Regions from separate parts of the Polaromonas sp. CG_23.6 genome, predicted to be linked through region 1. Evidence: predicted binding sites of a transcription regulator. Region 1 holds the regulator's gene; the other holds the start of a gene.
What was found. The regulator FNR, encoded in region 1, switches genes on or off when oxygen is low (the NO sensors DNR and NnrR bind a similar motif). The targets are predictions, from matches to a motif close to TTGATNNNNATCAA.
Positions count from the first base shown of each region.

Region 2: H4V98_RS08825 (hemerythrin domain-containing protein) is a predicted target of FNR. The motif match lies at 1,717-1,730, and genes of this name have one in related genera.

Region 1 is NZ_JARXUY010000001.1:869,035-872,438, forward strand. It holds gene ccoG (cytochrome c oxidase accessory protein CcoG) at 1-1,077, shown strand, start outside; gene H4V98_RS04120 (nitrogen fixation protein FixH) at 1,096-1,353, shown strand; gene H4V98_RS04125 (hypothetical protein) at 1,433-1,726, shown strand; gene fnr (fumarate/nitrate reduction transcriptional regulator Fnr) at 1,872-2,594, opposite strand; gene H4V98_RS04135 (hypothetical protein) at 2,832-3,050, shown strand; partial or broken gene H4V98_RS04140 (coproporphyrinogen III oxidase) at 2,971-3,404, shown strand, end outside.
Region 2 is NZ_JARXUY010000001.1:1,866,693-1,870,096, forward strand. It holds gene H4V98_RS08810 (DUF2946 family protein) at 1-193, shown strand, start outside; gene H4V98_RS08815 (YcnI family protein) at 538-1,074, shown strand; gene H4V98_RS08820 (copper chaperone PCu(A)C) at 1,136-1,615, shown strand; gene H4V98_RS08825 (hemerythrin domain-containing protein) at 1,792-2,376, shown strand; gene crcB (fluoride efflux transporter CrcB) at 2,459-2,845, opposite strand; gene H4V98_RS08835 (TRAP transporter large permease subunit) at 2,850-3,404, opposite strand, start outside.

The DNA of each region.
Region 1 (3,404 bases):
GCCTGTCCCCAGACGGTGTACACCGAAATCTTTCTCTGGCTTGAAAAGATCACCGAAGGCGATCGCTCGGCACGCTTGCGACTTGACGCCAGCCCCATGTCGGTCAAGAAGCTGGCGCGCAAGACCAGCAAGCAGGTTTTGTGGATGGCCCTGGCCTTGTGGACGGGATTCACCTTTGTTGGCTATTTCACGCCCATCAAGGAGCTGGGCGTCAGCTTCATCAGTGCAAGCATGGGGCCGTGGGAAACCTTTTGGGTTTTCTTTTACGGCTTTGCCACCTATGGCAACGCAGGGTTCATGCGTGAACAGGTTTGCAAGTACATGTGCCCGTACGCCCGCTTTCAGAGCGCCATGTTTGACAAGGACACCTTGATCGTCACCTACGACGAGGCGCGCGGCGAACCCCGGGGGGGCCGTTCCAGGAAGGCCGACCCAGCCGCCCTGAATCTGGGTTCATGCATAGACTGCACGCTGTGTGTCCAGGTCTGCCCAACCGGAATCGACATCCGCAAGGGGCTGCAATACGAATGCATCAGTTGCGCGGCGTGCATCGATGTCTGCGATACCGTGATGGACAAGATGAGCTATCCACGCGGCCTGATTCGCTACTCGACCCAGAACGCGGTGGTGCAGGGCTGGGGGAAGTCGCAGCTTGTGCTCCGCATATTCCGTCCCAGGGTGCTGGTCTACACGGCCATCTTGCTGTCCGTGACCGCCGCCATGTTCATCAGCCTGGCGCTGCGTTCTCCCTTCAAGGTCGATGTCATTCGGGACCGTGCTTCGCTGGCGCGTATTGTGAGCGGTGGAAAGATTGAAAATGTCTACCGCCTGCAGGTGATGAATGCGACCGAAACCACCCAGCAGTACCGCCTCAGCGCCAGCGGATTGCCAGGCCTGGCGCTGGCGTCAGAAGGCACATTCACCGTCGATGCAACCCAGGCACGGGGCGTCGCCGTGACTCTGCAGTTGCCGTACGAAGCCGCAAGTCCCGGCTCGCACGAGATCGATTTTGAAATCGAATCAGTCAACTCGCCGGGTCGTGTGGTCGAAAAATCAGTGTTTCTGGTACCCCGCTAATTCAACAATGGAAACATCATGAACAATGAAGATGGACAGCCCTGGTGGAAATTCGGCCATGTATGGATGGTTTTTGCACTGCCTGCCGTGGTGGTCGTCGCCTCATTCATTACCCTGTACCTGGCCATCAAGATCCCTGATCCTGTCGTTCCAAGCTACGGCCAGCAGTCAGTGCCGAGTGCCTTGAAACCGGAAGTGCCTTCCACCAACATGGCGCCAGCAATGCAGGCTCGCAACCATGCCGCCACGGGGACCCCGGCGCCTGCCGAGCCTTGAGCGATAAAGGAAATTCAAACGGGGTTCTTCAAATCACAAGCCGATTCAATCCTCCAACTGCAAGAAAGACCTGAACTCGATGTGGACTCAACGAATGATGTGGATTGCATGGCCTGCCTTCCTGCTGGCGGGCGTGATCGAAATGGTCGTGTTTGCCCTGGTCGATCCGCAAAGCCTGCATTGGTTCGGCCAGCCTTTGGCTTTGTCGCGCGAGGCGGTCTACACCCTGGCTTTTTTTGTATTCTGGGCGCTGACCATGGCGTCGAGTGCCTTGACGGCCTTGCTTGCCATGTCGCCTTTTGAAGTGAATCGCCGCGAACCAGCTTTCAAGGGGCGGGCCAAAAACGGCACCCGGAAAGTCAGGGCGCGTTAAAAACGCCTGTCATTCCATCGCCGCATCAGTCCGGCAGGTTGTTGCCGCTTATTGCGGTGCTTTCGCACGGTTTCCGGCTGTGCAGCGGATTTTCGAGGGATTGGGAAACGGAATCAGCCAGCCGCAGGCCTACCCGGTTTTGGTCTCAGCAGGGTTTGTGGTTGTTGTTGACGATCAGCTTGAGCGCTTCGGTGTCCAGGATGCGCACATGGCGCTGCTTGACTTCCACAATCTTGTCTTCGACAAATTTTGAAAAAGTCCGGCTGACCGTTTCAAGCTTCAGTCCCAGGTAGCTGCCGATTTCTTCTCGCGTCATGCGCAGCAGAAGCTCGGATTGCGAGAAGCCGCGGGCATGCAGCCGCTGGACCAGATTGAGTAAAAAAGCAGCCAGGCGTTCTTCTGCGCGCATGCTGCCAAGCAGCAACATCACGCCATGTTCACGAACGATCTCGCGGCTCATGATCTTGTGCACATGGCGCTGAAGGGAGACCACTTCCCGTGACAGCTCCTCGATGCGGTCAAACGGCATCACACATACTTCAGCGTCTTCCAGCGCAATGGCGTCACAGGTGTGGTGCTCCTTGACAATCCCGTCCAGGCCGATAATTTCGCCCGCCATCTGAAATCCGGTGACCTGGTTGCGGCCGTCTTCGGTGGTGATGCAGGTTTTGAAAAAGCCGGTGCGGATGGCAAACAGGGAGCTGAAATTTTCACCGTTGCTGTACAGGTGGGCTCCGCGTTTGACCTTGCGGCGCACGGCAACCACTTCCTCGATCCGGTCGAGTTCATCGGCTTTCAAACCCATTGGCATGCAAAGTTCACGAAGGTTGCAGTTGGAGCAGGCAACTTTTACGCTGAGAGGGGTGATGGGCTGGAGCTTGGTGTCGCTTGCGATATCCCCGCGCTTGGCCGTTCCCATGGACTCTGGTGTGACCTCGAACATGACATTCTCCTGATGTGGGTTCGTTGCCTGGTTTTAGTCAGGCTGACTGCTGACATAGGTCAAACAAACAATACGGACTTCACGATACATTGGCATTGCTTGCCCCGAAATCGCGGGTGCGCGTTTCAAGAAACCGTCACGAACGCACTGGCAATTAATTGTATGCCCATCCCCAGCCATGAACTGATTCACCGTGTCGATGCATCGGCACCCTGCTACACCACGTACCCAACGGCAGACCGCTTCGTGCAAGCGTTCACGTCCGAACAGCCGGTGCAGGCCCTTGCGCAGCGCCAGAGCGGTGCAAAAAGCGGTTCACCGCATCCAGCCTGCCGAACAGGTTTTTTCGTAGATGGCAGCGGCGCGCGTGATGGGTTTTAAGTCTATCAACATGGACCTGATTGGCGGGCTGCCGCAACAAGCGTCGCAATCGTTTGACCGCACCCTGGCGCAGCTTGTGCAGCTGCGCCCGGACTGTGTTGCGCTGTATGCCTACGACCACCTGCCCCAGCTTTTCAAGCCGCAACGGCGAATTGACGTTGCCGCGCTGCCTGACGCCAACGCCAGGATTTGCATGCAGATGCACGCTTTTTCGGCCTTTCAGGCTGCCGGTTACGTGCATATCGGCATGGGGCAGTTTGCCCTGCCCAACCATGCATTGGCAATTGCCAAGCGCCAGGGCCGTCTGCACCGCGACTTGCAGGGCTACAACTCCCGGCCTGACGCCGACCTGAT
Region 2 (3,404 bases), 1.0 Mb from region 1:
GGGACTGAATGATGCGCCGCCGGCTGCCGCGCATTGCAATTTGTGCGCATCGCTGGGCTGGGCGTCGTCGCCGCTGGCGGTGCTGGCAATTCCCAGCTTTCCCAGCCTGCAAGTGGTCGCGTTTGATTTTCCGGCGAACTTCTCCGCCGCCATACCCGGGCTGCCTTTCAGTCGCGGACCTCCTGCACTTTGAACTGATCCGCCTGTGCCGAAGCGATTAAGCCTGACCGTATTCGGGTCAGGCTGGCTGGTGCCACACGGGGCAAATATCCGCCGTCTGCCCCAGGCTTCCTGCACGTTTAGCGTACGTTAAATCACATCGCGGTTCTTCAGCCCGAACGTCAGCAACGGCAACGTAATTGCCATCGATGTTCGTTTTGCATGGGCAGACCAGTAAGCCCCTGATCCCGCGCACTGATCCGGCTGAACTGAACTTCGTGCTGCGGTCCTTCCTGCTAGCCATAGCTCCGATCCATCAAAAAGCTGAACATGAAATTTTCAACTGCTACAAAATTAATAGCCTATAGCGCAACGTGCATGACTGCCATGCCCGCTTTTTCTCATGTTCTTCTGGAAACCAAAACGGCTCCGTCTGGAAGCAACTACAAAGCGGTTTTCCAGGTGGGTCATGGTTGCGAGGGCTCGGCCACCACCGGCATCACGGTGCGGATTCCCGCCGGTTTCCAGGGCGCCAAGCCTTACCCGAAAGCCGGCTGGACGCTGGCGGTGAAGCAGGAAAAACTTGCCCAACCCTACGCTAGCCACGGCAAGCCGGTGACGGAGGACGTGAGCGTGGTGAGCTGGACGGCTGCCAGCCAGGACGCGGCGCTGCCAGATGCCTTTTTCGACGACTTCATGCTGCGCGGAAAACTGCCGGAAACCGCCGGACCGCTGTGGTTCAAGGTGCTGCAAACCTGCGCAAGCGGCAGCCTTGACTGGGGTGACGTTCCCGCCGCAGGCGTATCCTCGAAAGGATTGAAGTTTCCGGCGCTCTTGCTGGATGTCACTGGCCCTGAAACTGCTGCCGCGACAGATTCTGCCCCGGCGCATGCGCCCGGCGCGCATCAACACTGATTCCTGTTCAGACGGAAATAATTCCGGACTGGATTTTTTAACTTTGCCTTGAGAGACTCCCATGAAACTGAAACTATTGACCGCTTCCCTGCTGCTTGCCTGCGGCGCTTTGCAGGCCCAAACCGTTGATGTCAGCGGCGCCTGGGCCCGCGCCACCGTGCCGGGCCAGAAAGGCACGGGTGCTTTCATGAACATCACCGCCAGGGACGGCGCCCGTCTGGTGGGCGTTTCATCGCCGGTGGCCGGCGTGGCGGAAGTGCATGAAATGAAGATGGACAACGACATCATGAAGATGCGCGCCGTGCCCGTGCTGGAACTGCCCGCGGGTCAAGCCGTGCAGCTCAAGCCCGGCGGCTACCACGTCATGCTGATGGACCTGAAGCAGGGCTTGCCCAAGGGCAGCACGGTGCCGCTGACGTTGCGCCTTCAGGATGCGCAGGGTGTGGAAATCAGTCAACTGGTCAGCGTGCCTGTCAGCACAGTGGCCCCGGCAGGCAGCATGGCAGGAAAAGCGGCAGACCACGGCGCCCACAAGCCCTGACCACGGGCAGCATGGCGAAATTTGCAGGGAAATCGCACCGCGGGAAATGCCCGGGGTGTCTGTAACTGCGTGCTTTCGCAGGCCTTGAAGTTGATGAAAACTTGACCTGCGTCATGGCGTGCGGACCGGGCGCGGGGCATGCTGTGCACTCGTTATGAAAATTTGAGGAGCCTGTCATCAAACACACCAGCCTGCAAATCATCCGCGACGAACATTCGTCGCTGGCCGCCATGCTCCGTTCCATGAACATGATGGTGGATCGCGGCCCCGGAGACAATCCTGAGCAGTTTTTCAACGTGCTGCAGGCCATGCTGTTCTACATTGACGAGTTTCCCGAGCGCCTGCACCATCCGAAAGAGTCCGACCTGCTGTTCCCGCGCGTGGTGCGGGCGTCGCCATCGCTCATGGCCGCAGTTGAGCGGCTCGAAAGCGACCACATGAACGGCGAAAAAGCCGTTCGCGAACTCCAGCACCTGCTGCTGGCGTGGGAGCTGCTGGGCGAGCCGCGCCGGCCCGCGTTCACGGTGCAATGCAAGCAGTACATCGCTTTTTACCTGGACCACATGCGGCTTGAGGAAGCCGTGATCCTGCCGGAAGCCGAAAAAGTGCTGACCGATGCCGACTGGAAGGAGCTGGATGCCGCCTTTGAAAAGAACTGCGATCCGCTGACCGGCAAATACCCGCCCGATCCGGCCTATGACCGCCTGTTCACGCGCATCGTGATGCGGGCTCCGGCGCCGATTGGGCTGGGCAGCAGCTGATTCGTCAGGACTGCGCAGCCGCTGTTGCCGCAACCATGGTAAGTCCTTTGAAATTCAAGGAAAATAGTGCTTTTGCGTTTGCCTAGCTTATTCGGGAAGCTATGAAAAACGTAGCAGTCTTGATGCCTGCCACAGTCATCAAGAGCGACCCCGCCACATGGATCAGTGCCACGCCTGCCGCCATGCCATAGCGGGCTTCGAGCAGGTAATCCACGACTTCGGCCGAAAAGGTAGAAAACGTCGTCAGCCCACCCAGAAATCCGGTAATCAAGAGCAGGCGCCAGACCGGGTCGATCTGCGGGATGGCCTGGAACACTGCAATGGCGATGCCGATCAGGTAGCCGCCCAGCAGGTTGGCGGCCAGCGTGCCCCAGGGAATCAATCCGCCGGGCGACAGCCACAGCGCCAATCCCCATCGGGACAGCGCGCCCGCCGAGGCGCCGATGCAAATCGCCAGTACCGCGCCCATGGCGTCAGTTGGCCATTTTTTGCGGCAGCCACGTGACGATGCCGGGAAAGACATAAATCAGTGCCACCGCCGCGCACATCAGCAAAAACATCGGCATCGTGACCTTGGCAATCCAGGTCAGCTGGCGCCCGGTCATGCCCTGCAGCACGAACAGGTTAAAGCCGACCGGCGGCGTGATCTGCGCCATCTCGACCACCAGCACGACGAAAATGCCGAACCAGATGGGGTCGATGCCAGCCGCCTGCACCGTGGGCGTGAGCACGCCCATGGTCAGCACCACCATCGAGATGCCGTCCAGAAAGCAGCCCAGGATGATGAAGAACACCGCCAGCGCCACGATCAATTGCGCCCGGCTCAGGCCCAAAGTGCCAATCCATTCGGCCAGGTGACGCGGCAGGCCGACATAGCCCATGGCCAGTGTCAAAAAGGCCGCGCCCGCCAGGATCAGTGCAATCATGCAGTACAGCCGGGTCGCGCCCATGAGCGCATCGCGAAACGTCGCCCAGTTCATCGAACCCTGCAGCGCGGACAACACCAGCGAGCCGACCACGCCGACGGC